Regions from separate parts of the Thiomicrorhabdus sp. Kp2 genome, predicted to be linked through region 1. Evidence: predicted binding sites of a transcription regulator. Region 1 holds the regulator's gene; each other region holds the start of a gene.
The links. Region 1 encodes PhoB, which activates phosphate uptake and scavenging genes when phosphate is short. Its sites were predicted from a motif close to GNNTGTCATAAAACTGTCANAT; they were not measured.
Positions count from the first base shown of each region.

Region 1 (11,003 bases):
CCTCGAGCTAATGGTGCCATAGTTGAAACGAACGATGGACTCTTAACTCATTTTACGATTGAAAATGAGCATCCTGATGTTTCTGTTTCCAGCTTATGGGGTAAGGTTTGGTATGAAGGTTATGAAGAGCCAACTTATACTTGGCAATCTTCATCTGCGAGTTCAGATTTTGAACCTAAGTTCTCCTTAATGCCATTGACGTTCGGTACCATTAAAGCGGCACTCTACTCAATGTTATTTGCTGTTCCTATTGCTATTCTAGCTGCGATTTATACCGCATTCTTTATGGATAAAGCCACTCGCCAATGGGTTAAGCCTTCGGTCGAGATGATTGAAGCTTTACCAACCGTTATTTTAGGTTTCTTAGCAGGTTTGTGGCTTGCTCCCTATATGGAGGCAAACTTACCAGGGTTCTTTGCCATACTGATTGTTTTACCACTTGGCATTATCTTGTTTGGTTATGCTTGGTCAAGATTGCCTGAAAGCATTCGTCTATTCATTCCAGTTGGCAAACGTGCCGTGCTAATGATTCCTGTAATTGTCTTTTTGGGGTGGTTTTCATTACAACTCAGTGGGCCGATTGAAAATGCGATGTTTGACGGCAATATGCGTCACTGGTTAACCGCATCAGCAGGTATCGATTTTGATCAGCGTAATGCGATGGTTATCGGGTTTGCCATGGGCTTTGCCTTAATACCGACCATTTTCTCGGTAACAGAAGATGCTATCTATAACGTGCCGAGTTATTTAGTGAATGGTTCTTTAGCGCTCGGTGCGAGTGGTTGGCAGACTCTTGTTGGTGTTGTTTTGCCAACCGCCAGTCCAGGTATCTTTTCAGCGATTATGCTTGGTTTTGGTCGTGGTGTTGGGGAGACAATGATTGTCTTGATGGCTTCAGGTAATACACCATTAATGGAAGTGAATATCTTTGAGGGTATGAGAACTCTATCGGCTAACTTAGCAGTAGAAATGGCCGAAGCAGAAGTATCCAGTTCACACTATCGAGTTTTATTTTTAGCAGGCCTGGTATTGTTTATTTTTACCTTTATTTTTAACACCTTAGCAGAAGTTGTTCGTCAACGTATGCGTCGTAAATACGGTTCGTTATAGGAGATCATGAAATGAAAGAATGGTTTAACAAAGGCGAACATTGGATTTGGATGAGTTCAGCTATGGTCAGTATCAGTGTTGTACTGGTGCTGGGGTTAATGGGAATGATCGCTTACAAAGGTGCCGTGCACTTTTGGCCGCATGCTGTTTATGAAATCCAGCTTGAGCAGAATGGTCAAAAAGAGATGGTTGTTGGGGAGTTGCGTGATGAAAAACAAGGTCATGTGACTGACCCAGTTACAGGTGTTGAAACCCCCGTTTCACAATATCTCATAAAGATTGGTAATCGTGATGTTTACGGTATCGACTTTAGATGGGTTAACGACAATGTGATTGCCAGTGAAATGGATAAATTGTCAAAAGATGTTTTAGTCATTGAACGTTATGAATACGGCAATGTCTTTGGACATCTTGCGAGTGCCGATATTGATGGCAAAAAGATTGTCGATAAAACAAATTTATTAGCATTGATTAAAAAGCAAGTAGAGCTGAGTTCTAAGACACATGACGAGATCCGTCATATCGAAAAAATTAAAATTGGTAAGATTAATTATCAAATTGAGCAGCTTCGTTTTGAAGAGAAAAAACTGCGACTAAAAGAGGCTTTTACCGATGAAGAAGCGGCAAGATTAGCTGCGGAACGCTCGGCTTTACAAAAAGAATTTACGGCATATCAACAGCAGACTCAGGTTTTATACAAAAAATTAGATGGCTATGGTGATTTAACGGTCACCATTACTGGTGGTCAAAATTTAACGATTCCTTTTAAAAAGATTGTTGATTTATGGCAACCTAATAATATGAATTTTGCCGAAAAACTCGGTTTCTTTGGTCACTCTCTTAAAAATTTCTTACTTGATGATCCTCGTGAAGCAAATACTGAAGGGGGGATTTTCCCCGCGATGATTGGCACGATCACCATGGTGTTATTAATGACCATTTTAGTGACACCGATGGGGGTGGTGGCCGCAATCTATATGCGTGAGTATGCTAAAGATGGCCCTGTGTTGAGAATGGTTAGAATATCCATCAACAACTTAGCAGGGGTGCCGTCGATTGTATTTGGTATTTTTGGTTTAGGGTTCTTTGTCTATATTTTAGGGGGCTCAATAGACGAGCTTTTCTATGATTACGCCTTACCAAGCCCAACTTTTGGTACGCCAGGTTTATTGTGGGCCGCCTTAACCATGGCTTTATTAACCTTGCCAGTTGTTATTGTTTCTACCGAAGAGGGTTTGTCTCGTATACCACGTTCACTGAGAGAAGGTGGCTTGGCATTAGGGGCGACTAAATCAGAAACGATTATGAAGATTGTGCTTCCAATGGCAACACCAGCGATTATGACTGGTTTAATACTTGCCATCGCTCGAGCCGCGGGTGAAGTTGCCCCATTGATGTTAGTGGGGGTTGTTAAGCTTGCTCCAGAGCTTCCTGTTGATGCAATTGCACCGTTTGTACATTTAGATCGTAAGTTTATGCACTTAGGTTTCCATATTTATGATGTTGGTTTCCAAAGTCCAAACGTAGAGGCATCGCAACCGTTGGTTTACGCCACCTCTTTATTGCTCGTTATTATTATTGTCGGTTTAAACATTGGCGCCATTTCTATCCGCAATCGTTTACGTGAGAAATATAAAGCCTTAGAGCATTAATCCAGTTTTATAAATTCAATTGACGTTTATTCAAGATGACGTCAGTTAAACATTATTTAAATATTACGTGTTGATTTACTTTTTATAAATCAATGATATAAGGAAGTTTTTATGAGTGATCAAAACTTATCAATTTCATTAGATAGAGAAGATAGAGCCATGTCTTTAGCCAATGAAAAAATTGCCATTGAGGTTAGAGATTGGAATCTTTTTTACGGGAAAAAGCAGGCCTTAAATTCTATTAATATGGATATTCCAGAGAACCGCGTAACCGCGTTTATTGGGCCGTCAGGTTGTGGTAAATCTACTTTATTACGTTGTTTTAACCGTATGAATGACTTAATTGATATTGTGAATGTCGATGGCCAAATGACACTACATGGCGATGACATGTATGCTAAAAACATGGATGTATCCGCATTACGTCGTCGTGTTGGTATGGTGTTTCAAAAGCCGAATCCTTTTCCCAAATCAATCTATGAAAATGTCTGTTATGGATTAAGACTTCAAGGTGTTAAGGATAAAAATACGCTTGATGAAGCAGTTGAGTGGGCATTGAAGGGCGCTGGGCTTTGGGAAGAAGTTAAGGATCGTCTAGATGAAAATGCCTTAGGTATGTCTGGTGGTCAGCAACAACGTTTGTGTATTGCCAGAGCTATCGCAATTAAGCCAGAGGTGTTACTACTTGATGAACCAACTTCTGCACTTGACCCGATTTCAACATTAGCGATTGAAGAGCTGATTTTTGAATTGAAAAAAGAATTCACAATCTTAATTGTGACACACAATATGCAACAAGCCGCACGTGTATCTGATTATACAGCGTTTATGTATATGGGTGATTTGATTGAATATACCGATACCGACAGTTTGTTTACTAACCCACAAGTTAAACGTACTGAGGACTATATTACGGGTCGTTATGGCTAATAAGTTTTTATAACCAATAACTTGTCGTTTATAAATTGTGCATAGGAAAACAAAATGGAAAGAAAATTATTTAATTCGCATATTTCTGGGCAGTACAACCAAAACTTAGAAGAGCTGTTTAATCATATTCTGGTTATGGGTGGATTGGTTGAAACGCAAATAAAAAATACTGTAGAAGCGGTTAAGTGTGAAGATAAAAGTTTAGCTAAAGAGATCAAACAAGTTGATAAAATTGTTAACAAAGAAGAGTTAGAAATCGATAGCTTGTGTGCTCGCGTTCTAGCTCGTCAGCAACCAACGGCATCAGATTTACGTTTGATTGTAAGTTCGATTCGTATTGCTGTTGATCTTGAGCGTATGGGGGATGAAGCGGTAAATGCTTCTAAACTTGCTACTAAAATGTCAAAAGTGGCAGAAGTTCCATGTGAAATTTTACCTGGTTATGGTGCGCTGATGGAGATGGTGGCGATTGACCTAGATATGTTGAGCAAAACATTAAACTCTTTTTCACAGCTTGATTTGTCAGGATTGGAAGATGTCTTTGAAAGTGATCAACGTATTACAATGATAAAAAAGAAAGCATTACTAGAAATTAATCACTCTTTAAATCATGATACACAAGAGCTGGCTGAATATATAATGCAAATGTTCTTCTCAATTAGAGCTTGTGAACGTATTTCAGCCCACATTGTTAATGTTGCAGAAAGCATTATTTATTTAGTAAAAGGGCAGCATGTTCGTCATATGAACTCTGAAAAACTGAATGCGTTTTTAGGAACATTAGACAAATAATTGCTGCAGTATCGCTTGGGAGTACCTATGGGGCAAAGTAATATTTTAGTCATTGAGGATGAAGCTGCAATACGTGACATGTTAAAGTTCACTTTGTCCTCATCTAACTATCAAGTGCGTGAAGCGAGTAACGCTGAAGACGGTTGGAAACTGGTTCTAGAAGAGATTCCAGATTTGATTCTATTAGACTGGATGATGCCTGGAACGCCAGGTGTGACACTTGCACAAAGATTACGTCAAAATGATAAAACCAAAGCGATACCTATTATTATGCTGACCGCACGTGGCGAAGAAGAAGACCAGGTACAAGGGTTTAATGCGGGTGCGGATGATTATGTGGTTAAGCCTTTTTCACCTAGAGCATTAGTTGCTCGAATTCAAGCCTTACTTCGACGTCAAATGCCTGAACAATTAGCTGGAGACCAACTGATTGCGGGTAATATGCGCTTAGACTTAGAATCGCATCGATTTTACGTCAGTGAAGATGAAATCAAGTTAGGGCCAACAGAGTTTAAGTTGGTTCATTTCTTTATGTCTCATCCAAATAGAGTGTTTTCGCGTGCGCAACTTCTTGACCATGTATGGGGCGTGAATGTGGTCGTTGAGGAGCGTACGGTAGATGTTCATATTCGTCGCTTACGTAAGTTGTTAGAACCTACTCAGGTTGCGGACTACATTCAAACTATTCGAGGCTCAGGTTACCGATTCTCTGTTGTAGAGGAATAAGCATTGTTATCAAATGGCATAAAGCGTGAGTTAACCTGGATTATTACCAGTGCATGGGTGTTGCTTTTTTTTGCGTGGGTGACAGATTTTTGGTTAATCTCACTGTTTATATTCATTGTTTTCTATATTTCACGCCAATTGTGGAGCATCCGAAAGTTTGAAAAATGGATGGATGGTCGATTACAAAACACCTATCCACCTGTTTCTGGTTTTTGGAGCGAACTGACTTATTTGGTTTCTAAAAAACAGCGTGCATTAGAGAAGCATGTCGACTTGAATCTTTATAAATCTGAGCAATTTAAAGCCGCATCAATGCTGATTCCTGACGTTATTGTCTCTCTTGATCAGTACAATAATATTGAATGGTTTAATACCGTGTCCAAAACCTTATTAGGAATTAGGAAGCAAGATAAAGGCAGTAAAATTGAATCGGTTGTTAGGCAATCTGACTTTGTTCAATATTTGAAAGCGGGTGATTTTTCTAAATCCCTCACTGTTAACTCCAGCTACCGTCCAGCACGAACTTATGAAATGCAAATTATTCATTATTTTGAGAATCATAAGTTATTGGTGGTGCGAGATATTACTGAACTCTACCAGCTCGCCCAAATTCGTCGAGATTTTATTGCCAATGCATCCCATGAGCTTCGCACACCTCTAACCGTGTTAAGAGGGTATTTGGAGGTGATGATTGATACGCCAGGTGAACACCAAGAAAATTGGCGTTTACCTTTAGAGCATATGGAAACTCAGTCACATAGAATGCAAACGATTATTGAAGACTTGTTAACGCTTTCCACAATTGAAGCGGAATCGATTACCGCAGAGAAGAAAACGGTTGATGTCCCCAAGAAATTGCAACAGCTGGAAATCGATGCACAACAACTGGGGGGTGAAAACCATCATTTTACGTTTGAGATTGATCAATCGCTTAAAATAAAGGGCTATGCTGAACCGCTTAAAAGTGTGTTTATGAACTTACTTTCTAATGCTGTGCGCTACTCTCCTGATGGCGGTGAAATAACCGTTCGTTGGTATAAAGATAAACAGTATGTTGTCTTTGAAGTTCAAGACAACGGTTTAGGTATTGCTCAGGAGCATATTCCACGTTTAACAGAGCGTTTTTATCGGGTGGATAAAGACCGTTCTCGTGTTACAGGTGGTACAGGTCTAGGATTAGCCATTGTTAAACATGTGCTTGAAAAGCATGAAGCACGTTTGAGTATTGAGAGTGTTTTAGGAAAGGGCAGTGTTTTTCGCTGTGAATTTCCAATTAAGCTTGCTCGGTGATGTATTTGTTTAAACCATCGTGTAAGCAAATATTAAGCACTCAGATATTGAAGTGACCAGGCCTGGTAACTTGGTTAAACATTAAAAAAAATGCTCATGGTGCAGAGCCAAGTCAAGTGAAGAGTTAAGAATACTTAGCCATAGTAAAACCTTCGATTTTTCTTGGTAGTTCAGTCATACAAGGTACAAAAAAAGGGCCTATAAAAGGCCCTTTTTTATTTCAGTGGTTTTATGCTTTTACCAGGTTATGGAAGCATCATCCCTCTAATTGTAAAGTAAATTAAAGCGGCTAAGGTGGCTGATGCTGGAACGGTAATCACCCAAGCGGCCACAATTTTTAAGAACGCAGAACGTTTTACCAGTTCTTTTTGGTAAACTTTATCTAAAGACTTACGCTCTTTTTTACTTAAAGCCACTTCGGCCTCTTTCGCTTTCAGTTGCGCCAACATCTCTTTTTTCTCAATAAGAGAGGCTTTTTCAAAACGGATAATATACTCTTCCACTTCTTGTTGATCTGAACCTTGGTGGTGATCACGAATAGACTGAATCGTTTTTGCATAACTGCGTTTTAAGTACTCGCGCAGGAAACCAACCCCAAAGACACCCCCTACGGCAATGTGGGTTGAGCTTACTGGTAAACCGAGTTGTGAGGCAACAATAACGGTAATGGATGCCGCCATAGCGATCGAGAAGGCGCGCATTTGGTCGAGTTCTGTGATCTCAGAACCAACCGTTTTAATCAGTTTAGGCCCAAATAACAGCAGACCTAAACTGATACCAATTGCCCCAATGAGCATGACCCATAACGGAATTTCAGCTTTAGTCGAAACTCCATGTGTTTGTACAGCATCATTAATGGCCGCCAGTGGACCAACAGCATTAGCGACATCGTTAGCGCCGTGTGCAAAACTTAATAAAGCTGCGGCAAATATAAGCGGCATGGTAAATAAGGTATTCACACTCGCTTTGGTATTTTCAAGACGTTTTGCCTGGCGTGCGATAATGGGTCTAAGTGTGATATAGGTAGCGGTGGCAATCGCTAAACCAATTAAGACGGCATCAATAAAATCGACTTTCCAGATCTTTTTTAGACCTTTCATAATCAGATAAGTTGAGAAAGCCCAAGCCATAATGGCAATCAAAATGGGTAACATTTTTTTGGCTGCGCTAACCATGTCGTCTCGATAGGTGATACTCCTCTTTATCCAGTAGAGGAAACTCGCGGCAATGAGCCCACCAATAACGGGTGAGATTATCCAGCTAGCGGCAATGGCGCCCATTTGTTCCCAGTTAGCAATTGACCAACCTGCTGCTGCAATACCTGCACCTAATACGCCACCCACAATGGAGTGAGTCGTTGAAACAGGTGCGCCCATTGCGGTTGCTAGATTAAGCCATAAAGCCCCTGCCAATAGCGCAGCAATCATCAACCAGATAAAGGTATCACTGTCGCCAATGAGAGCGGGGTCTATAATGCCTTTTTTGATTGTGCTTACCACATCGCCACCCGCAATCAGTGCGCCTGCCGACTCAAAGATAGCAGCAATAATAATGGCACCCGTCAGTGTTAGGGCTTTAGAGCCAACTGCGGGCCCAACATTATTAGCAACATCATTAGCACCAATATTAAGTGCCATATAACCACCAATCATTGCCGCAACAACCAATTCAATACTCACAACACCTGTGCCAGTTTGAATGTTTGAGGCAAACAGAATGATCATAATGATAAAAAGTAGGGCGGTTCCAAAGCGGAACATCTCTTTTCTACCACGAGATGTGGCGTTTTCAAACTCGTTTATATCTCGAAATTCCATAGCGTTAACTCTATTTTGACGGATTGGGATGTCTGCGCATTGTATTAAAAATAAGCAAGCAAATCAGATTTTATTACAGAAATGTTAATCATGATTAAGCATAAGCAATTATTGTTTCGCTTTATTTAGTAATTGTACCCATGTTTACTGTCACGAAAGTGTCATATTAGTGTCAATTTTGTTTTATGAAGGCTTCTTATACTTTGCAACGTATTCAAGCAAATTCATTAAATTTAATTTTTGGAGTTTTAACCATGAAAAAAGCAAACATCTTATTAGCAATGGGTCTTGCAGCTTCTGTTGCAACATCTACTGCCTATGCATCTGAATTACCGAATTATGAAAAAGTTTCTGGTGTTTCTGGAAACTTATCTTCTGTAGGTTCGGATACATTAGCTAACCTAATGACACTTTGGGCTGAAGAGTTTAAGCGTGCTTACCCTAATGTAAATATCCAAATTCAGGCGGCAGGTTCTTCTACTGCTCCTCCAGCTCTAACGGAAGGGACTTCAAATGTTGGGCCTATGAGCCGCGCAATGAAAGATAAAGAAATTGCAATGTTTGAATCTAAGCATGGTTATAAGCCAACAAAAATCGGTGTAGCGATTGATGCTCTAGCAGTATATGTAAACAAAGATAACCCAATTGACGGTCTATCTATTCCACAAGTGGATGCGATCTTCTCTTCTACCCGTAAGTGTGGTGCTAAAGACGATATTACTACTTGGGGGCAAGCTGGTGCAACAGGTGCTTTAGCGGATAAGTCTATTCAGATTTATGGTCGTAACTCAGTTTCTGGTACTTACGGTTACTACAAGAAAAAAGCGCTTTGTAAAGGTGATTACAAGTCATCTGTAAATGAGCAGCCTGGTTCAGCTTCAGTTGTACAGTCAGTTTCAACTTCTTTAAACGCGATTGGTTATTCTGGTATCGGTTATAAAACGGCTGGTGTTAAAGCTTTAGCGATTGCTAAAAAAGCGGGTGGTAAGCAAGTTGAGCCGACTAATGCTAACGCATTAAATGGTACTTACCCTCTTTCACGTGTACTTTATGTATATGTAAACAAAGCGCCTAACAAGCCAGCAGAGCCTGTAATTAGTGAGTTCATGAAGCTTGTACTTTCTAAGCAAGGTCAAGAAGCGGTTACTAAAGATGGTTACATCCCTGTACCAGCGGATTTTGCTGCTAAAGAACTGGCTAAACTAAAGTAATTAAAGCTTAATTACTTAGTTCGCTAAGACTAAAAGCCCGCCAGTGAAGTGAATCTTCACTGGCGGGCTTTTTTGTTTGTGGCAACTTATGAAACGACCAGGCCTGGTCGTTTCTAAAAGAGCAGTCGCGCTCTATTTAAATTAACTCAATTTCAACATCAGAAACTGGAATGACACTGCAGGTTAAAATTTCACTCTTTCGGGCTTCATAAGCGGGGTCTTGAATCTCTTCAACTTCACCAGAGATCAATCGTACTGAGCAAGCACCACAATTTCCACCACGACAGCTATAAGGCATATCAAACCCATTTTCGTCTAATGCTTCTAGCATTGAGAACTGCCCATCAAATTCACATTCACCTTGTCCTACTACCGTAATTTTTGCCATGACTCTGTACTTTCCTACTGTGTGATAAAAAAATTTATTTTAACAATTAAATGCGTGAATCAATACAGTAAAATAGCCAAAATTTCAGTTTGACCAGGCCTGGTAATATTAGCCATAAGCTATAAGCAAACTGTCAACAAGTGTTTTTCATAATAAGATTAAATACAAAAGTAGGCATAACAATGACGTGGTTAGATTTTCAAAATCGTTTTCAACATATTCGCGATAACAAAGTGTTTGAACTGTTTGTTATCTCGGTCATTATTTTTTCATCCTTAATGATTGGTATTCGTACCTACGAGTTACCAGGCCTGGCTGAAACGATTTTGATTAGTTTAGATTATGCGGTTACGCTGTTCTTTGTGATTGAGATCACCATCCGTATGGCGGCCGAGGATCGTTTTAGAGATTTTTTCAAGAAGGGTTGGAACATCTTTGACTTTGTGATTGTGGTGGTCAGCTTAATACCTCTCGATGACTCTGAGTATGCCTTAATTGCCAGAATGTTACGTTTATTCCGTGTCATGCGTTTAATTTCATTTATCCCAGAATTGAGAGTGTTGGTGAGCGCTCTTATTTCAGCACTTCCTAGAATGGGGTATGTCGCACTATTGATGTTTATCATCTTTTACCTGTATGCGGTTATCGGCAATATGCTGTTTGCACAATTAAACCCAGTCTTGTGGGGCGATTTAGGGATTTCATTATTAACACTGTTCCGTGTAGCCACGTTTGAAGACTGGACAGATGTGATGTATGAAGCGATGACTTTATACAGTTTAAGTTGGATTTACTTTATTACTTTTATCTTCTTCTCTGCGTTTGTCTTTTTAAATATGATGATTGGGATAGTGGTAGAAGTTTTGGATGAAGAGCATAAAAAAATGGAAGCTGAAGCGGCTAAAGAAGTGGGCGCTGAAAGTGTTGCGGATGAGTTAACCGCCATTCAAAATCATGAGCAAAAGATGGAAGCTGAGATAGCCTTATTGCATCAAAAGTTAGATACACTCTTAGCTCAACAACAAGTGAATAAATAGAGTTAATGAGAAAAATAGGTTTTTTTCAGGTGTAACTTATTTTAGATTGA
Region 1 is NZ_ARWI01000001.1:811,313-822,315, reverse strand. It holds gene A379_RS03940 (ABC transporter permease subunit) at 1-1,110, shown strand, start outside; gene pstA (phosphate ABC transporter permease PstA) at 1,122-2,762, shown strand; gene pstB (phosphate ABC transporter ATP-binding protein PstB) at 2,874-3,692, shown strand; gene phoU (phosphate signaling complex protein PhoU) at 3,747-4,484, shown strand; gene phoB (phosphate regulon transcriptional regulator PhoB) at 4,512-5,210, shown strand; gene phoR (phosphate regulon sensor histidine kinase PhoR) at 5,214-6,500, shown strand; gene A379_RS03910 (inorganic phosphate transporter) at 6,746-8,317, opposite strand; gene A379_RS03905 (PstS family phosphate ABC transporter substrate-binding protein) at 8,572-9,528, shown strand; gene A379_RS03900 (2Fe-2S iron-sulfur cluster-binding protein) at 9,665-9,916, opposite strand; gene A379_RS03895 (ion transporter) at 10,099-10,953, shown strand.

Region 2 (11,003 bases), 660 kb from region 1:
CATTCATAACACCGTTTACATTAGCAATTAAGACATCTTTAGGTACAAGTGTTGGATGAACTCGTAAAGAAAAACCATTTTCTGCACGACTCGCCACACCAAGGTGTTTAATTTCATAACCGAGCTGTTGAGCAAAACGAATATCATCAGCTGAAATCTTACTGATCCCTTCTGTGTAAACTTTATTAAACTGTAACTCAATGCCAAAAGCGATGGAGGCCAATATGGTCAGCTTGTGTGCCGCATCAATACCTTCTACATCAAAAGTTGGATCCGCTTCGGCATAACCCAGCTCTTGGGCGACTTTTAATACTTTGGCAAAGTCTGCACCAGGCTTTTTCATCTCCGTAAGAATGTAGTTACCCGTACCATTGATGATTCCTGCGACCCACTCAATCTTATTGGCTGCTAAACCCTCACGAACCGCTTTGATAACTGGAATACCACCAGCAACTGCAGCTTCATAATTCACAACGACATTGTGCTGTTTAGCTAAAGCAAAAATAGAATTACCATGCTCTGCAATCAATGCCTTATTGGCCGTAACAATATGTTTGCCATTTTTAATTGCGGTTTCCAGCAAGGTTTTCGCTAGAGCTGTACCGCCCATGAGCTCAACGACAATATCTACATCAGGATGGTTAACCACCTCTTGCGTATTGTCAGTCATAATAATGCCCGTAGTATCTACTGGACGAGCACGTGTTAAATCACGAACAGCAATAATCGTTACTTCAATTTTTTGACCTAGGCGTCTTTCAATCTCAGGTAAAGTGTTGGTTAAAATATCAACCGTTCCACCACCAACAGTACCTAATCCGAGCAACCCTACTTTTACAGTCTTCATTCTATTTTCTTTCCTAACGATTATTCTTTTTTAAATTTATTCTTGATTGATTAAGCCATCATTCCTAAACATGTCACGGATACCACGAATGGCTTGACGTGTTCTATGTTCATTTTCAATCAAACCAAAACGCACATGGTCATCGCCATAATCACCAAAGCCAATACCAGGTGAAACAGCAACTTTAGCTTCTTGCAATAATTTCTTAGAGAACTCAATAGAACCCATCGCCTTATATTCTTCTGGAATTGGCGCCCATACAAACATGGTGGCTTTAGGAGGTTCGACTTTCCATCCAATAGAATTTAACCCTTGGCATAAAACATCGCGACGTGATTTATACATGTCAGAAATTTCTTGCACGCATTCTTGCGGCCCTTCCAGTGCAGCAATAGCGGCAACTTGAATTGGCGTAAATGTGCCATAATCTAGGTATGACTTCATACGTTTTAGAGCGTTAACCAGGGTTTTGTTGCCTACCATAAACCCAACACGCCATCCTGGCATATTGTAGCTTTTTGATAAGGTATAGAATTCAACCGCAATGTCTTTAGCGCCTTCAACCTGCATAATAGAGGGTGCTTTATAACCATCAAAAGCAATATCTGCATAGGCTAAATCGTGAATAACCCAAATATTATGCTCTTTAGCAATCGCCACCACTTTTTCAAAAAAGTCTAACTCAACCGTTTGTGTAGTTGGGTTTCCAGGGAAGTTAAGCACTAACATTTTTGGTTTGGGCCATGATTCTTTAATGGCTTTTTCTAGCTCATCAAAAAAGCAGGTATCTGGCGTCATTTTAACGTGGCGAATATCGGCACCCGCAATCACAAATCCATAAGGGTGGATTGGGTAGGCTGGATTGGGAACTAAAACCGTATCGCCTTTATCGACCGTTGCCAGCGCCAAATGGGCTAGACCTTCTTTTGAACCAATGGTAACCACCGCTTCGGTTTCATAATCTAGCTCAACATCAAACTTGGTTTTGTACCAGTTACAAATCGCTTTACGTAAACGCGGGATACCTTGCGATACCGAATAACGATGAGTGCCTTCTCTCTGCACAACTTCAATTAACTTATCAACGATATGTTTAGGCGTATCTTGATCAGGGTTCCCCATACCAAAATCGATAATATCCTCACCTCTACGACGTGCTTCGGCTTTAAGCTCGCCAACAATGTTAAAAACATAAGGAGGTAGTCTGTTTATTCTTTGAAAATCGTCTGCCACGAAAGTATGCCTTCTATCAAGGTCTCAATTGCTTAAGCTAAAAACACAAATGCCACAAACCATTGCATTTTCTTTATCCCATCATTCTTTTTGGGTGCTCTATTTCAGTTTTTTGAGAGGAAAATAATTAAAGGAATAATGATACAGCATCCATTTTTTTCGTCAATTGAAAATCACCGATAAAACACCATTATTAGGCATTTAAAGCCTAATTAATCAGGGGCTCTTTTACAATATGGATTCAGCAATAAACTATCGCAAAAACAGTTCAGAGTGATGAGTCAAACTCAGGTAGTAACAATTGGTTATAATTAGTGAAATATTTTATGGGCGATATACCCGTAAAATAAAAATTAATAATAGGAAAACGATATGAAATTTACGGAACACCGTGACTCAAATGTTTATGCCGTGAAACACTATGAACCAGGCCTGGTAAAAATAAATAACATAACTCTTAAACAAAGTTGTTATTTAACCCAAACCACAATCGAAGATAACTGGCCATGCGAATCCATTGATTCATTGACTACAGAATTGCTTGACAGCCTTCTTTCTAAGAAACCAGAGGTGATTATACTGGGCACTGGAGAAATACAAAACTTTCCTGAACCCAAATTTTTTGCTTATTGTGCCGCCAAAGGTGTTGGCTTAGAAGTGATGGCAAATGATGCCGCCTGTAGAACTTATAACGTGTTAACAACGGAAGATCGAGATATTGTTTTAGCACTTGTTATGAATAAGTAAGAGACCAACTAAATTACGATATACATTTAGTTGAATTAGATGAATAATTAGATGAACAATTAGTAAAATCAATCTACCAGGCCTGGTAGATTGCTAACAAAACGTTTTTTAAACTTTATTAATACAACTCAAGTTTTACTGCTTTAAAACCTTTTTAATATCAATTTTACGCCCCTGGTATCGAGCCTCCACATAGAGTTTTGGACGCTTTGTATTACCCGTAGCCCCCATCGAGGCAACCACATCACCAGCGTCAACGCCATCTCCCTCTTTAACAAGCAAAGCGCTATTGTGCGCATAAATCGACATGTAATCATTATCATGCTTAATAACAAGCATCCAACCATAATTAATAATACCGTTGCCCGCATAAACCACCTTACCAGGTGCAACGGCTTTGACTTGTTGACCTGGCACACCATAAATTTCTAATATAGATAACCCTGCATTATCCCTTAAATATTTATACGACAACCCTTTATGCATAGGCCATTGCCACTTTTTACTCTTAGAGGTTTTTATGCTCGTTTTTAAAGATTGGTTCTCTGTGCGAGTCAGCGCTTTGGCTGAAACTTCTTTTGTATCCTGCACTCCCTCAGAATGGGATTTTTCAGAGATTTTTATTGAAGAATGAGGTTCTTTTTTATCAAGGCTTGTTGAGTTGGATTGTTTTGAATCAACAGCCACTGTAGGTGTTGCTTCTGTTACGGATTCTGCAGACAAACTCTGATTCATAGGCAAAACAAGCTCTTGTTTTACATAGATAATATATGGCGGTAAAAGGTGGTTAATTTTAGCAATATCACTCATGTTAATATCGCATTGGTAGGCAATTCCACTTAAAGTATCGCCTGATTCAACCACATATGGCGAACGACAAGAGTGATTTGATTGACCAGCAGAGCTCTTATAAGAGGTATTAGCCTGGCTAGATCCATTTCTCGCTTCATACTTAATCGGGGAGGAGCAAGCTCCTAGCAGAGTGAAAAATACAATAAAAATTACGGAGTGCGATAGACGCTGTAGTTGGATTAAAGGCATATTTTAAGTTCTGCTTACAGTCTGCTTTTTGATTCAAAAATTGATATCCACAAATAAAACTCTTCGGCTAATGAGCACCCAACATTTTATAGCCGATATAGGCGATGATTAATACTACTAAGGTCCAACCAATCCAGTCAACCCATTTTCGAATACTTGCTTCAAATTTTTCACCACCCCACCGCATTAACCCTGCCACAAGGAAAAACCTTGCACCACGCCCAATCAGAGAGGCTATTAGAAACGGAACAAATGCCATCGCACTCGCTCCTGCGGTCAATGTAAAAAGTTTATAAGGGATTGGACTAAACCCTGCCGCAAAAACAATCCAAACGCCATACTCTGAAAACCAAGTATTTACCTGCTCTATCTTATGTGCATACCCTAAAGACTGGATCGTTGGCATTAATAAATCCATCGCCCAATAACCAATCAAATAACCTAAAACACCGCCAAGTAATGAAAATAGTGTGGTTAACCAAGCGTAATAAAATGCTTTATGAGGTTGAGACAAGCTCATTGGCATAAGCATCACATCGGGAGGAATTGGAAAAAAAGAGGACTCAGCGAAACTTAATGCACTCAAATACTTAGGCGCTTGCTTGTGTTTGGCCCATTTAAGCGCCAGATCATAAAGAGGGGTAAATATTTTCATACCTCAACCCCCTGCTTCATTGGAACAAACATAACCTCTCCTAGACACGTTTTAACAACACCTGTTGGTGTCTTTTCAAACCCATACAGTAATTGATGTGATTCACCGATTGGCATGACAAGACGCCCACCCATTTTTAATTGATTAATTAATTCCATTGGCAATTCTGCAGGCGATGCCGCTGAAATGATGGCATCAAAAGGGGCTTTTTCTGCCCAACCCCAATGACCATCACTTAAAGAAAATTCAATATTATCAAGTTCTAATTTAGCCATTGTAGAGATAGCGCGTTCCGACAAAGGTTGAATCCGTTCAACACTGTAAACTTTATCGATTAACAGCGATAAAATGGCTGTTTGATAACCTGAACCTGTACCAATCTCCAAAACATTGTTGATAGATTGTTGACCAGACATTAACCATTGCGTCATTTTTGCAACAACCCAAGGTTGAGAAATCGTTTGTCCATAACCAATTGGCAAAGCCGTGTCTTCATAAGCTCTTGAAGCCATCGCCTCATCAATAAATAGATGCCGTGGGACGACTCTAATAGCATCAAGAACAGAACCATCTTGCACACCTTTTTCTATGAGCCGTTCAACTAAACGATTACGCGTGCGCTGAGAGGTCATACCGACGCCTTGATGGGCCTTAAATGCTAAGTTTGGATAGTTCATAATGCGTGTTCTAACAGAGGTTTTAACAAAAAAGAATTCATACCAGTATTAAGAAATAACAAGACCTTTTTCCCAACTTTGGAGTGCGTCCATCATTTCATAATGACTTAAATCGATTTTGAGTGGTGTAATAGATGCATACCCTTGCTCAACAGCAAAAAAGTCTGTCCCATCCCCTGCATCAGCAGCCACACCAGCAGGCCCTATCCAATATATGGGTAGCCCTCTTGGATCAACCTCTTTAACAACAGGTTCAGAAATATGTCTTTTACCTAAACGTGTTACCTTAATGCCCTTTAACTCATTTAAAGGAATATCTGGCACATTAATATTAATAATCGTGTCAGGAGTCAGTGCTATTTTGGGTAAATCATTTAAAACAGTCAGCAAAACGGAAGAAGCTGTTTCAAAAAACTGGTTACCGCATAGTGAAATGGCAATAGAAGGCTTACCTAAAAAACGCCCTTCTGTTGCTGCGGCAACCGTCCCAGAGTAGAGTACATCATCCCCCATATTCGCACCCGCATTAATGCCTGATAATACAATATCAGGCTGATAATCAAGTGCACCATTCATGCCTAAGTGCACACAATCTGTTGGCGTCCCATTAACACTAAAAACTCTACAACGTGGATCATCACTTAAACTAGGATGCAAATCCATTCTTAAAGGCTCAAGCAAAGTTAATGAATTACTTGCCGCGCTTCGATTACGCTCAGGAGCTACAATATCTAAACGTGAAAATTCAAAGTCCTGTTTCAGCATTTGAAAAACCGTTTGAATGCCTGGTGCAAAATACCCATCATCATTAGAGAGTAGGATTTTCATGATGTACAATACCTTAAGTTAAAATGAGTAATGTGAGTTGTAAAAAACTGACAACCGACAAATTAGATAATCGAATTATATAGCCTCAACCATGCAAGAAGAAGATAAATCCATTTTTCTACAGGCCATGCAAGATGTTACGCCATTAAATTCCAGTAACAAACCGCCCGTGCACAATACTGTAAAGCAAAAACAATCTCAAACTGAGCTGTTAAGACAGCTTAAGAAAAGAAACAGTACACAACATAAGACAAATGCCTCTTATAAAGAGTTGCAACTTGATATGGGTAAACCAATAGCTAAAGTGACGGCGTTTCAGGCTTTACTCTATTATAAAAAAGGAATGCGTTTACAAGAGGTTACCAAACTTAAAAAAGGCGACTTTCATATTCAGCACAGCCTAGATCTCCATGGATTAACCGTAGAACAGGCTGAAAAAAAGATGATTGATTTTTTAAGTCACGCTTATTATGAAAAACTTCGCTATATTCGAATTATTCACGGTAAAGGATATAACTCAAAAGAGGAATATCCCGCTCTTAAAAACCTAGTGAATTTAATTCTTAGACAAACCAAGTCGGTCATAGGCTTTGCTAGCACACCAGAAAAAGACGGCGGTACAGGCGCAGTAAATGTATTTTTAAAAGCACAATAACCGTCAAAACCACGCACTAAAAAAACATAACGCATTGATATAAAGGTAATTTACTTAATCACTGCTTAGACTGAGGCTCCAACACGGAATTATCAACGGTTTGAATTTGTTTTTCTTTTGGTTGCAACTCAATCACCTTGATAAACACCTCATCTTTTTTGACCATGCCTAAATTTTGCCTTGCCAAGGTCTCTATCGACTGCGGATTAGTCTGCAAAGATTTAACCTCTTCAGCAAGCTTTGCGTTAATAAGCCGCTGGTCTTCGAGTGATTTTTCAAGCGTTTTTAGCTGTTCCTGTAACGAAAAAAGCTCGCCAAGCCCTCCATCGGAGGACAAAAGACGAGCTTGTAGAATTACAATCAGGATAGCTAATGCAAGATAAAGTTTTTTCACATTGCCAGGCCTGGTAACTTGTAATTACTTAAGGTTGTAGAATGCTTCTTTACCAGGGTAAACCGCTTCTGAACCTAATTCTTCTTCAATACGAATCAACTGATTGTATTTAGCGATACGGTCAGTACGAGACAAAGAACCTGTTTTAATCTGACCACAACCAGTAGCAACAGCGATATCAGCAATCACTGTATCTTCTGTTTCACCAGAACGGTGGGAAACAACTGCCGTATAACCTGCTTTCTTAGCCATCGCAATCGCTTCAAACGTTTCAGTTAAAGTACCGATTTGATTGATTTTGATTAGGATAGAGTTAGCAATGCCTTTTTCAATCCCTTCTGCAAGAATTTTAGGGTTAGTAACAAATAGGTCATCACCAACAATCTGTAGACGTTTACCATCTTTTTCAGTTTGGTATTTGAAACCATCCCAATCAGACTCGTCTAAACCATCTTCGATAGAGATAATTGGGTACTTATCCACCCAGCTAGATAGAAGATCAACCATCTCTTCTGAAGTTAATACTTTGTTCTCTGAACCTAAAGTGTATTTACCATCGCTGTATAACTCAGATGAAGCGGCATCCATAGCGATCATGATGTCTTCACCTGCTTTATAACCCGCAATTTCAATTGCTTCAAGAATAACGGTAAGCGCTTCTTCATTAGACTTAAGGTCTGGTGCAAAACCACCTTCATCACCTACCGCTGTGTTATAGCCTTTATCATGAAGAACTTTTTTAAGTGCATGAAAAACTTCCGCACCGTAACGAATCGCTTCAGACATCGTTGGCGCACCAACTGGCATAATCATAAACTCTTGAAAATCTACTGAGTTATCAGCGTGTTCACCACCATTGATTATGTTCATCATTGGAACTGGCATTTTGTATGTATCTGTTTTTAGGTAAGCGTATAAAGGCAACCCTTTAGACTTTGCAGCGGCTTGTGCCGTTGCGATTGAAACTGCAAGAATAGCATTAGCCCCTAAACGGGCTTTATTGTGTGTGCCATCAAGGTCAATCATTACCTTATCAATTGCCGCTTGATCAGTCGCATCTTTACCAATTAAAGCCGCTTTAATTTCGGTATTGATATTATTAACAGCCGTTAGAACGCCTTTACCACCAAACTTAGACTTATCACCATCACGTAATTCAATCGCTTCACGAGAACCTGTTGATGCTCCAGATGGTGAGATACCACGCCCCATAGATCCATCTTCTAAAATAACATCGGCTTCAACGGTTGGGTTACCGCGTGAATCAATAACTTGACGTGCTTTAATATCTTTAATTAATGACATTCTAACTTCCTACTTCTTTTTAATTTCTATTTAATCTTAATTATTCTAACGAGCTTATATGACGTGTAAATGACAATTTCAACTACGCAATACACTCTGCTTATAATAAACTGTTTTCAATAAAGCCTTGTTTTTTAACAACATCATCTAGCATTTTTAACGTTTCTAATAAAGGCTTTAGGTTATTAATTGGCCACATATTTGGACCATCGCTCAATGCATTAGCTGGATCTGGATGTGTTTCCATAAAAACACCTGAAACTCCCGCTGCAATTGCAGCTCTAGCCAACACTGGAACCATCTCTCTCTGTCCACCAGAAGTGGTACCTTGTCCACCTGGTTGCTGTACCGAATGTGTTGCATCGAACACCACAGGACAACCTGTAGAACGCATTGAAGCTAAACCTCGCATATCTGAAACTAAGGTGTTATAACCAAAAGAGGTACCGCGATCACACACCATGATATTCTCATTACCCACTTCATGCGCTTTAGCGACAACTTGATCCATATCCCAAGGTGCTTGAAATTGACCTTTTTTAATATTGACAGGAATGCCTTGACGGCAAACATTTTGAATAAAATTGGTTTGGCGCACTAAAAATGCGGGCGTTTGCATCACATCAACCACCGAAGCGACTTCTTCTAACGGCGTGTCTTCATGCACATCCGTTAAAACAGGCACACCAATTTCGTCTTTTACTTTTTGTAAAATACGCAAACCTTCTTCAACCCCTAAACCTCTAAAGCTTTTAGTCGAAGAACGGTTGGCTTTATCGTAAGAAGATTTATAGATAAATGGAATACCTAAAGATTCTGTTATCTCTTTTAGCTGGCCTGCCGTATCAATTGCTAATTGTTCAGACTCTATAACACAAGGGCCAGCAATAAGGAAAAAAGGTTGGTCTATACCAACATTAAAACCACATAAATTCATTTAATTAACCTTTTTCCTTATAAGCATTGGCAGCTTGAACAAACGCAGAAAACAAACGATGCCCATTACGAGGTGTTGATGTGAACTCTGGATGAAATTGACACGCAACAAACCAAGGGTGTTCTTTTACTTCTATCGTTTCAACTAAGTTACCATCTTCTGAACGACCAGAAATGACCAGGCCTGCTTCTTCCAATTTATGTACATAGCCATCATTTACTTCATAACGATGTCTATGTCTTTCACGAATAATATCAGAACCATACACTTCACGAAGTTTTGAATCTGGCGTTAAAATACAGTTCTGACCACCAAGGCGCATCGTACCCCCTAAGTCAGCATCTTCTGTTCTTTCAATTTTATTACCATCTTCGTCAGTCCATTCGGTAATTAAAGCAACTACTGGATATGGCGTTTCAGCATTAAGTTCACTACTATGTGCGTTCTTTAACCCAGCAACATTACGAGCAAACTCAACCACGGCCATTTGCATACCTAAACAAATCCCAAGGTAAGGCACCTTATTCTCACGGGCGTATTGAATGGCTAGAATTTTACCCTCTACACCACGTTCACCAAAACCACCAGGGACTAAAATAGCATCCTTATCTTTAAGGGCGTCAATACCATCTGTTTCAAGAGACTCAGAATCAATATAATCGATATTTACTCGAGTACTGGTATGAATACCAGCATGAATCAAAGATTCAATCAAAGATTTATAGGCCTCAGTCAAGTCAACATACTTGCCGACCATAGCAATTTCTACAGACTTAGCTGGATTTAACTGAGCACTCACAACCTCATCCCAGTCAGAAAGATCTGCAGCAGGAGCATCAATCCCTAGTTTTTTGACAACCAATTCATCAAGACCTTGCTCATGCAACATTCTTGGAACAGCGTAAATAGTATTAGCATCCAAAGAGCTTATAACAGCCTTCTCTTCAACATTTGTAAAGAGTGCAATTTTACGTTTTTCACTCTCTTCAAGCGCCATCTCTGAACGACAAATTAAAATATCAGGCTGAATACCAATTGAACGTAACTCTTTTACAGAGTGTTGTGTTGGTTTGGTTTTTACTTCACCAGCAACTGCAATGTATGGAAGTAATGTTAAGTGCATAAACAATGCTCTATCACGACCTACTTCAATACTTAATTGACGAATGGCTTCTAGGAAAGGTAATGACTCAATATCACCGACAGTTCCACCCACCTCAACAAGAGCAACGTCATATCCCGCGGCTGCTTTTTTTATACGATTTTTAATTTCATCTGTAATATGCGGGATAACTTGAACTGTTCCACCCAAGTAGTCACCACGACGCTCGTTACGAATTACCGTTTCATAAACTTGGCCCGTAGAAAAACTATTTCTACGCGTAAAGTTTCGCTGCACAAAACGCTCGTAATGACCTAAGTCTAAATCCGTTTCAGCGCCATCATCAGTAACAAACACTTCACCGTGTTGCAAAGGACTCATGGTTCCTGGATCAACGTTAATATATGGATCCATTTTAAGCATACTGACCTTAAGGCCACGCGCTTCTAATAATGCACCAAGAGATGCCGCTGCAATGCCTTTTCCAAGAGAAGAAACAACACCACCTGTTACAAAAATAAATTTAGTCATCAACACACACTTTTTGAAGTTTTGAAATTACGATTGAAGGTATCAGAATGG
Region 2 is NZ_ARWI01000001.1:154,563-165,565, reverse strand. It holds gene A379_RS00790 (homoserine dehydrogenase) at 1-847, opposite strand, end outside; gene alaC (alanine transaminase) at 884-2,080, opposite strand; gene A379_RS00780 (Mth938-like domain-containing protein) at 2,453-2,827, shown strand; gene A379_RS00775 (peptidoglycan DD-metalloendopeptidase family protein) at 2,963-3,868, opposite strand; gene A379_RS00770 (YqaA family protein) at 3,936-4,523, opposite strand; gene A379_RS00765 (protein-L-isoaspartate(D-aspartate) O-methyltransferase) at 4,520-5,155, opposite strand; gene surE (5'/3'-nucleotidase SurE) at 5,249-6,028, opposite strand; gene A379_RS12490 (Smr/MutS family protein) at 6,120-6,683, shown strand; gene A379_RS00750 (septum formation initiator family protein) at 6,742-7,077, opposite strand; gene eno (phosphopyruvate hydratase) at 7,102-8,382, opposite strand; gene kdsA (3-deoxy-8-phosphooctulonate synthase) at 8,483-9,319, opposite strand; gene A379_RS00735 (CTP synthase) at 9,324-10,952, opposite strand.
Region 2: eno (phosphopyruvate hydratase) is a predicted target of PhoB. The motif match lies at 8,439-8,460, and genes of this name have one in related genera.

Region 3 (11,003 bases), 1.1 Mb from region 1:
TTACGAATCGGTTTAATAATCATGTTCCAAAGCAGGGCTAAAATAATCAGAATCATAGAAATGAGTGAGAATAAAACCTGATAAAAAGCGGACTCAGCCACATCGTATTGTTTCATTAAAATGGCATGAAACTTGGCGATGTCTTCGGTAATGATGTGGTAACCCATGAGTGCATTTGCGCTATCAAAAATAGGTTTTGCAAAGTGAAAGTGGTCATGGGTAACTAAATAACCTTGTTTAAAAAGGCTGTTAATATCCACTTGTTGAAGGGCATTAATCTGTTTGCCAGAAACTTCCATAGAGAAGTGTTTATCGTTACCTACAACCCAGTTTTTGTCGGCAGAAACCGCAATGTTATTGGCGTTTTTTTGACGGTATTTGTCCCCAGCTAAAGCGTATTCTTTTGAAATGGCAACCAGATAGGCTCGCTCACTTTTATTCAAATCACGGCGTATTGAACCCACTCCTTGAATGAATTCAACCCCGCCTTCAAAGCGACCCTCTTTAAAAATGGGAATAATGGATTTGATATTAAAACCTAATGAACTCACCGCTAATGCCACTTGTGGTTTTTGTTCTTTTGCCAGTGTTTTTAAGTAGCCACGGTTAGACAAGTCATCAATTTTTTGTTGGTTTAGAGGTTTCCAAGACTTATAGAATGAGATGCCATTTTCATCGGTGAAATGCAGTTTTACATTGTTCAATGAACTCATTGACTTGTATTCGGGGCTAATGCCCATTAAGGCTTTATTTAGAGTTGCTTGATCCATGCTAGCGGTGGCTTGTTGAATCTCTTTTGAATGGGTAATCCCTATGGCATTGGTTAAGCCAATTTGCTCTTTTTTATCCATTTGACTGTCAACTAAGTCAGCAATGCTTTTGGCATAGTTTTCAGCCGCGTGCGTTTCGATTGCACTTTTACTTGATTCCATATAAACAAATGAGAGGCCTAAAATGAATAACGAAACAATGGAAATAATTGCAATGATTTTTTGATTTAAGGAGGCTTTATGAAAACCGATGGCCGCATTAACAGCATGACTGGTTTTATTGACCCATTCGCCATTAAAGTACACCAGTTTTTTATCTCTAATTTTTTGATACAAAGCCTCCGCACTTTGAATTTTTAGCGGGTCAGTGATAATACGTTTTACTGAGGTGTAACCAAGGTACTGGCCATCGTCATGGATAGGCTGAATTCGCATGTCTGTCCAATAGAGCTCGCCATTTTTTTTGGTTTCACAGACAGGGAAATTGATAGGTCGGTTTTTATGACACTGTTCGGCAATGGTCTCTTGTATCCCTTGCGGTAAATTGGGTGCTCTAAGAATGACAGTGGGCTGTCCTACCAACTCTTCTGAACGGTAACCCGCCCAAGATAGGTATTCTTGGTTGATATACTGAATAATGCCCTCGGCATCAACTCGAGCAATAAGACGAATAGATTCTTGCATAATACATTCCTAACAAACGATTGAGTTTAAGTTGAATGCATTCTAAGCAATATGTATGCAATTTAGTGTTATTAATTCCACTTAGTGTTATTTTTTTTATTTTGTATCAAGAAAGTACCGTTTTAGAGCAGATTAAATTGTGTGGCAAGTCTAAGGCATTCAAGCACGATAATGATGATTCATAAACTCCCAACGTCATTCCCGTGCTTGACGCGGGAATCTGCAAAAGGCTTTTAGAAGATTTTTAGGGACGATACCCTTTAAACCCTTTAATGTTAGGCTTTAATTGGGTTGAGATAGCGTTCACGTTTTTTGGGTTTGAGCTTATCTAATTCAACTAAAATCAGGGCATCAACGCAATCGTTAAAATCAGGGTCTGTGCTGAAGTCAATAAAACGGCATCCTTTATCATCAGCCACTTCAGCATATTGTTTAAATAGGGTGGGGACTTTTACACCTTCTAAATCCAGTAAAGCATTTAGTTTTTTATAGCTCTCTTTGTAGTCGCCGTTAAAAATCTCTTGGGCAATTTGTTGATTGTTTTTACTTAACTTAACGGAGCGGATGCCTTGGGCTAAATCTTGGTTAGAGCCTAATTGTTGCTGATAAAAACCAATAATCAATTCTTTAGCATTCAAAGGGTAAGCATCACTTAATGAAACTGGGCCAAACAGGTATTTAATGTGCGGATGTTGGGCAACATAAGCACCAATGCCATACCATAAATAATCTAAACTGCGTTTGCCCCAATATTTGGGTTGCACAAAACTGCGGCCTAGTTCAAGAGCGTTAGGCAGGTAGTTTTCAATCTGAGGTTTTAGGTTAAAAAGTGTGCTGGTGTATAAGCCTTTTAAACCGTGTTGTTCAACAATCTGTTTGCATTCACCAATGCGGTAAGCTCCTACAATTTCTAACTCTTCATCATCCCATAAAACTAAGTGACGGTAACGTACATCGTACTGGTCTAAATCAATTGCGCCGCCAGTGCCTTCTTCCACGGTTCTAAAGGTGAGCTCTCGTAGGCGACCAATTTCATGCATAACGGGGGAATCATCTTCAAAGTCATAAAGATAGATTTTTTTGCCATCTTGCGTTTGCCCCAGTAGAGGGGATTTTTTAAGCGCCTTTTTAAGGGCTTGTTTATCGCCAGGATGGGCAATGGTTTCTATGGTTTTAAAGGGGGTGGATTTGCCTTTTTTGAGCTGTTTACTCTCTTGGTCAAGTTGGTAGAGATGTTTACGAAACTGATTAGCCAACTGTTTAGTGGGTAATTCACTGTTTTCTATGGATTTCCATGGAATTTGTTTACCCACAAAAAACTGAATTTCTTGATGTTTTTTATTAAACATCTCCTTGACTAACATCATGGTTCCAAGCGGTTTGTATAGTGCCGATAGAGCATAAAACAGAGAGGAATTTCTAGCATCAATGTAAATCGGTTGAATGGGTGCTTTGGCCTTTTGAGCGAGTTTTAAGAAGCCGCCTTTCCATTTGCCATCACGCACACCATTAGGACGAATGCGGGAGACTTCACCTGCGGGAAAAATAATGACCGCTTGTTCTTTTTCTAAGGCATTGAGCATCTCTGTGAATTGTTTTTTGTGAGCGCTCTTTGCGCTTAGGTTATCTATGCCTAAAAACAGCGATTTGAGTGGTTCTATATGATTAAGTACATCGCTGGCCACAATTTGCACATCTGGGCGAATGCTTCGTACCATTTTTAATAAAGCTAAACCATCCAAAGAGCCAATGGGATGATTGGCTACCATCACAATACGTCCATCGGAAGGGATCCGGTTGGTGGCTTTTGAGCTGATTTTGTAACTGAAGTTAAAGTAATCTAACACCGCATCTAAAAACGCAAAGCCCTTTAAGTGCTGGTGTGTTTCTATAAATTGATTAATTTCAGCTTCATGGGTTAGCGCTTTAATTAAACTAATGACGAGTTTGCCTGTTTTTTTGGTGTGCAGCTCTGGAAACTTCTCAATAATTGCGGCTTCAATGTTTAGCATGTTTGGTGCAGATCTCAATAATGGAAAATGTCATTGAGTATTATTACTGGCAAAAAGGCTAGAGAGGTGACGAAAAGATGACAGCTTGATGATAGTTTTTTAAAGGCTAGCTTTCTGTTATTGAACTGCATTGAGTTACCAGGCCTGGTAAGTTTATGACTATTTAGCTAAGGTTTAAGCCTTATTCAAAAAGTGAAGTGTTTGAAGAGATAAAAAGTTTTTATTGATAATAAAAAGAATGTGCTTAAAGGCGCTATGTCAGAGTTGTTAACTATTTTTGTTAGGGTATGATGTCAAACTTATATTGCACAATAAGTTTGTAACTATGACATCCGTACCTTCGGCTCAGTTTTTTAAACATTTTCTACGTTATTTCCTTCCATCAATGGGGCTGGTTTTGGTTTTGGCCTATGTGGGTATGCAGCAAGCGCAAAAAGAACCGTTAAGCTCATTAAACGCTAAGGCCAATGAAAAGGTCTTGATGGCTACGACTGCGGCAATCGAAAACTTAGACCTAATTGTGCGAGATATTTTTTATATCACAAACAGTGAACTATTGAGTGAAGTATTAAATTCAGATGTCTCACTAGATAAATTGGCCAGAGATTGGCAAGCATTGATGGCCAACTCACCGATTTATGACCAACTGCGTTGGATTGATGCTAAGGGCCATGAAAGGCTTCGCATTGATCGTTCTGAAGCTTTTCCAGTCCGCATTCCTGAAGATGAACTGCAGAATAAAAGTAACCGCTATTACTTTTCTAATGCCATGAAATTAAAGGAGAACCAGTTTTATCTCTCTCCATTTGACTTGAATGTTGAATACGGCATTATTGATGAACCTCGTAAGCCGATGATTCGATTGGCTAAACCTGTCTTTGACCAACAGGGCGTAAAAAGAGGGGTGATTGTCTTAAACTATCTTGGCAATGATATGTTGCAACATCTTAAAAAGCTAAAGGATAAAAACAGCCAAAAAATTTGGTTAACCAATGCTCAAGGTTATTGGTTGTTAGGCTGTACTCCTCAAAATGAGTGGGGGTTTATGTACGATAAGCCCGAACTCACCGTTAAACACCGCTATCCCGATGCATGGCAAAAAATTATCAGCCAAGAAAAAGGCTCTTTTAGCGATGAAAGCGGACTTTGGCACTTTGATACCATTCGACCCCTTCAACAAGTGGAATACCTAAATTTGGCCGACCAGGAGCAAATTGTGGTTGATGATGTTAACTCAAAGAAAGTGGTATTAAATTCTCATAGTTATAACCCGTATTTTTGGAAGGTTGTGTATTTTTCACCCATGCAAGAGATCATGGCATTGAAACGTTCGGTTCTTATGCCCTTTTACGTAGGGTTGTCTGTTATTTTGATTTTGGTTCTCATAGGTTCAATCTTTTTAGCGCGCTCTCGCTTGGCAAAAGAAGCTGCTTTACGAGCGCTTAAAGCGAGCAATAAAAAATTAGATAAAACCAGTAAACAGTTGACTTTGGATATTGTCGCTAAAGAGAGGGCGAAAAAAGAACTAGAAGAGAGTGTAGAGCGTTACTCAAGTGTGTTAAACGCCTCAATGGATGGGTTTGTGTTAATGAATCAACAAGGCTTTGTTCTAGAGTGTAATTTGGCTCTCTATGAGATTTTGCACATAGAAAACAAAAATATTGATGGCGTGTTTTTAGGCACTCTTTTTGATAAAGAACAAGAGCAAAAAATAACTCAGTATATTAGTGATATCTTTGAAAGAGGTTATTGTAAAGTTGAGCTTGCACGCCTAGTGGATAATGCTAAATTTCACATTGAAATTAGTTTGATGCCTGTGTGTGCCACCCAGCAGATTTGTGCTTTTATACGAGATGTGACTTCGCAAAAAGAGAATGAATTTCAATTGGAAATGGCCGCATCCGTTTTCACTCATGCCAATGAAGGTATTATCTTAACCGACGCAAATTTTCTGATTGTGGATATCAATGATGAATTTGAATTCATTACTGGAAATCAACGTGAAGACGTGATTGGCAAGATACCCAGTATGATGAATTCAAATATGCAGTCTAGCGAATATTATGCGGATATAAAACACGCCTTATTGAGAAAAGGACACTGGTACGGTGAAGTATGGAGTCGTCGCAAAACGGGCGAACCTATCTTGGTATTTTTAAATATTACAAAAGTTAAAAACCCTCATGGCGGTGCTTGCCATTATGTTTGGATGTTTAATGATATTACTTTAGAAAAACAGTATCAAAAACGTTTACAAAACTCCGCACATTACGACATGTTAACCAATTTACCCAATCGATTTTTGCTTAATGACCGCATTCAGCAAGCGATAAAGGAAGCTAAACGAAACCAAAAAAGTTTGGCGATTGTGTTTATTGATTTAGATGGCTTTAAAACAATTAATGATACGTTTGGTCACGACGCTGGCGATCAGCTACTCGTCAATGCTTCTACCGAGATGAAAGCCGCTTTAAGAGCAACCGATACCATTGCTCGTATAGGCGGGGATGAGTTTGTCGCAGTTATTGGAGGGTTGCATGATTCTGATGAAGCCTTGCCAATTATCGAAAAGTTGCTGGCGGCCATTTCAATTCCCGTTAAAAAAGGTAATCAATCGCTTCAAGTTAGCGGGAGTTTAGGGGTGACCTTTTTTCCTCAAGAAACCAGTTTAGATGGCGAGCAGTTAATTAGACAAGCCGATCAGGCGATGTATCAAGCCAAGCAGTCGGGTAAAAATGGTTATCATGTTTTTGATACTGAAAGAGATGCCTATAACCGAGATTTGATTAGAAGCCTAAATAGTGTTGAACAAGGTTTGTTAAATAATGAGTTTGTTTTGCATTATCAGCCCAAAGTCTCATTACGCAATGATGAAGTTGTGGGGGTCGAGGCGTTAATTCGCTGGCAACACCCAGAAAAAGGCTTGCTCTATCCAGCTGAATTTTTACCGAGTGTCGAGAATACTCCGCTTTCAATCAAAATGAGTGAGTGGGTCATAAATCAAGCTTTACAGCAAATTGACACTTGGCTTAAGCAGGGCATTAAGCTCTCTGTTAGTGTTAATGTTGGAGTAATGGAGTTACAAAAAGGCGATTTTGTAGAGTGGATATCTGAATTGCTGAATCAGCACCCAAGTGTGCCGCGCAGTATGCTTGAGTTTGAAGTCTTGGAAACCTCTGCCCTTGAAGATGTGGTGTCGGTTAAAGCGTTGATTGAAGAGTGTAAAAAATGTGGAATTGCCTTTGCTTTAGATGACTTTGGTACAGGCTTTGCCTCTTTATCCTACTTAAAACGTTTACCCATTAAAACGATTAAGATTGACCAGTCGTTTATTCGAAATATGTTTGAAGACCCTGAAGATATTACCCTTTTAGAAGGGCTTATTGGCTTAACAAAATCGCTTAACCGAAAAGTGATTGCAGAAGGTATTGAGTCAGAAAAACATGGCAGTATGTTAATTGAGTTGGGTTGTAATTATGGCCAAGGGTATTTTATTGCAAAACCTATGGAACCGAAATTTATTGCAAAATGGTTAGCAAGCTGGCACAGACCTGAGAGTTGGATCACGCAAGTGAGTTTTGCTGAAAAGGCGCGGGCTTAATATTTGGGGTTTTATGAAACACGCTTTACTTTTTTTTCTAATGTGGTTGTTAACACCGACTGTCTGCGCTCAAATAAAGGTGGTTGAGATTGAGGATGTTTCAATCAATATTGAGGTGGTTCAGCCCCAGGTGGCAAACGATGAGAACAGACCAAAAGCACGACTACTTTGGCTGCCTTCTGAGTATGGAGTTTTAGCTCAAGAAAAAACCGTTGCCAAACAGCTTGCCAAACACGGAATTGAATCTTGGTTTGTGGATTTTTACGAGGCGATGTTTTTATCACCGACGCCGAGCGCTGTGGATAAAATTAATCCAGTTTGGACGGCACACATCATTGCCTTAGCCTCTCAAAATGGCGACCATTCAAATGAATCCATCCCTTTATGGGTTATAGCGCCAAATAAAGCCGCACAAACGGCGGTGCGTGGTTTGCAGCCCATTTTGAGTCGGTCAATAAACCAGATTGGCTTGATTTTAATTAATCCTAACCTCTATCTCGAAACACCTTTACCAGGCCAGGTAGCTCATTACTGGCCAGAAACCGCTAATATCAATATACCCACAACCATAATTCAAGCAGAACTTTCGCCCTGGAAACTTAGGGTAAGCGAATTGGCGGAGCAGTTAGCTGGCGCAGGTAGTGATGTGTTTACTCAGCTTATTCCCAAGGTGAGAGACCGTTTTTACTTTAGACCTGATGCCTTAGCAATAGAACAAGAAAAGCGTTCTAAGTTGGCGGCTCAGTTATTACAAACTATGCGTTTACAGATACCTTATTTGGGTATTGAAAGAACGATTAAACCGCTCGCTAAAGAAACGGTTAAGCCGATAAAATCGAGCCGAAATATTCACTTGTCGGATTACCAAGGCAAACAAAATTTGGGCTTGTCGTTAACGGATATTGAGCAAAAACCATTTAATATCGTTAACTATCAAGGCAGAGTGGTTTTAGTAAACTTTTGGGCTAGTTGGTGCCCGCCTTGTGTGCATGAAATGCCTTCTATGGCGCGTTTAAAAAATTATTATAGTAATCAAGATTTTGAAATTTTAGCGGTTAATTTAGGTGAAGAGTCTGCCGAGATTAAAAGCTTTTTAAAAGAGCACCCCGTTAATTTTTCAGTGCTGTTAGACCCAGAGTCTAAAGCGGTCAAAGAGTGGCAAGTATTTGCCTACCCAAGCAGTTATTTGATAGATAAAAAAGGCCAAATTCGTTTTGCTTTATTTGGCGCAACCGAGTGGGATAGTGCAGAACATATTCAGGTGATTGATTCTCTTTTAAAAGAAACCTATCAAGCGCCTTAAACCTTTTGAGTTACCAGGCCTGGTTGTTTTAAAGGGTAAGCGTATTTGATGATTGATAACAATAAAAAAATTAACCACGAAGACACGAAAGCACGAAGAATTCTAAAATCTAACACCAGTTTTATTTGAGAAAATAACCGTACAAATTGCCATTTGTTACTTGAAACTGCGCGTTATAACACCGTATAAATAAAGTATTTATGTTGAATGAGTTAAAACACATGAACGGTGTTATTTCTAATCTCTATTACTCCTTTTTAAACCTTCGTGTCTTCGTGGTTGATTCTGACTAATCAATCACAAAATTTGGATAGCTCTTTTAAATAAAGAGGGCGAATGGGTGTTATTGATTAAGCCAATCTGGAACTTGATCGGCTGGCATTGGTTTGGCAATACCATAACCCTGGCCAATAAAGCAACCTAGCTCAATCAGTCGACTACTGTGTAGGTCGCTTTCAACCCCCTCGGCAATGGTTTCCATACCAAAGGCTTGGGCAAGCCCAACTACAGCGGTAAGAATGGCCAAATCGGCTTCGTCCTCGAGCATGTCACGTACAAATGATTGGTCAATTTTTAGATAGCTAGCAGGTAAGTTTTTTAAATATTCCAATGAGGAATAACCTGTACCAAAATCATCAATTGAGACCTTAATGCCCAGAGCTTCACTGGTATGCATTAAGGCAGAAGCGTGTTTCATATCTTCTAATGCGCTGGTTTCTAATACCTCTATTTCAATGAGTCTAGTCGGTACTTCGGGGTACTTTTGTAGCATTTCTTCTAAAAACTCAATCAGTTTATAGTTTTGTAATATTTGAGCCCCTAAATTAACGCTAATTGGATATTCAATGCCTTGCTTAACCCAAAAGTGAGCTTGTTTGAATGCTTGTTCAATAACCCATTTATCCAGGTCAATGGAGGTTTTGCTTTTTTCAATGGCTGGCAAAAATTCAATCGGTGGTAGCAGTCCCTTTTTTGGATGTTGCCAACGTACCAAGGCTTCAAAACCAACCGTTTTATTGGAGCGCATATCCACTTTAGGTTGATAGTAGAGCACTAATTCATCTTTTTGAATGGCTTCATTGATGGCCATAATTTTTTGATGGCGCTCTCGTGCGATTTGGTCTTTTTCATTATCAAAGATGTGATAACCATTTTTACCTGCGAGTTTAGCCTGATACATGGCATTATCAGCCTGACGAATCAACTGGTCAGAATCAATAGGGAATGTTTGTGGATAGTAAGAGATACCTATACTGCACGAGATGGTGAAGTGATGATCTTTTATCTGAATGGGTTGGCGTGTGATTTCTAAAAAACGGTCATAGAAAGAAAGAGACTCTTCTATGGTCTCAACTTGATCTAACAGTATAATGAATTCATCGCCACCAATGCGTGCAATAGTATCATTTTCACGGGCTTGTTGGCTGTATCGGCCACTAATAATTTTCAGTACTTGATCGCCCACTTCATGGCCAAAGGTGTCGTTAATTTGCTTAAAGCCATCTAAATCTAAAAAGGCTAAAGAGATGATTTTTTTATCTCGATCTGAACGTGCGATTGAGCGGTTAAGACGGTCACTTAGCAGAACACGGTTGGGCAATCCTGTTAACGGATCATAATGCGCCATTTTTTTGAGTTTAAGTTCATTGCCTTTTTGGAGTGAGATATCTGAAAAAAGGGCCAGATAATTTTCGACCTCATTATTGGCGTCTTTGATAGTGCTAATCCTAATGTATTCAGGGTAGGTTTCACCACTTTTCTTACGGTTCCATATCTCGCCTTCCCACTTTCCTGACGTTTGGATAGATTCCCACATCTCACGGTAGAAATCGGTATGGTGAATGCCTGAATTTAGGACGTTGGGGCTTTTTCCTAAGACCTCTTTTTTGCTGTATCCTGTGATTTCGGTAAAGGCGTCATTTACATCAATAATAAGGCCTTGCTTATTGGTAACCACAATCCCTTCATTGGCATTTTTATAAACATTTGCAGCCAGCGTCAGTTTACTTTCAGTACGTTTTTGATCTGAAATATTTTGAATTGTGCCAAACATTTCGCAAGGTAAACCATTATCGTCAAATGTTAAGGTCGCTTTAGAGTGTACCCACAGCATTTCATTGGTGGTTTGATTGATGATTCGGTACTGTTTGTCAAACTCTGTTATTTTGGCGGCCACTTTTTGCGTGAAGTAGTTATGTACTTCTTGGCGGTCTTCTGTACAGATGATTTGCATCCAGTCTTCGATCTCTTTTGGATAATTGTCATCTATGCCAAATATTTTGTTAATTTCGGTTGAACATGACCACTGATTGGCTTTTAAATCGATCGTGTAATAGCCAATTTTAGCGAGTTTTTGTGCTTGTTTAAGCATAAACTCACTCTGTTCTAGCTGTTGCTGAACTCGGGTACGTTCAGTAATATCAATGGCAGAGCTTAAAGAACCAATCACTTCATCTTTGTCATTTCTAAGCAGAGTACTGCTCCAAGTAAACATCTTAACTTCGTTATTGGCCGTGATTAATGTGTGATCTATAGGTTTACTCAAATCAATTTTTTCAGCAATAAATTCGGAATGGATCTGTTTAAATTTAGCGTGAATTTCTTTTGGTAAAAAGGGTTGTTTAAACCAAGAC
Region 3 is NZ_ARWI01000001.1:1,870,405-1,881,407, forward strand. It holds gene A379_RS08545 (methyl-accepting chemotaxis protein) at 1-1,454, opposite strand, end outside; gene A379_RS08550 (lysophospholipid acyltransferase family protein) at 1,730-3,466, opposite strand; gene A379_RS12770 (EAL domain-containing protein) at 3,792-7,067, shown strand; gene A379_RS08560 (TlpA disulfide reductase family protein) at 7,081-8,370, shown strand; gene A379_RS12775 (EAL domain-containing protein) at 8,714-11,003, opposite strand, start outside.
Region 3: A379_RS08550 (lysophospholipid acyltransferase family protein) is a predicted target of PhoB. The motif match lies at 3,542-3,563, and genes of this name have one in related genera.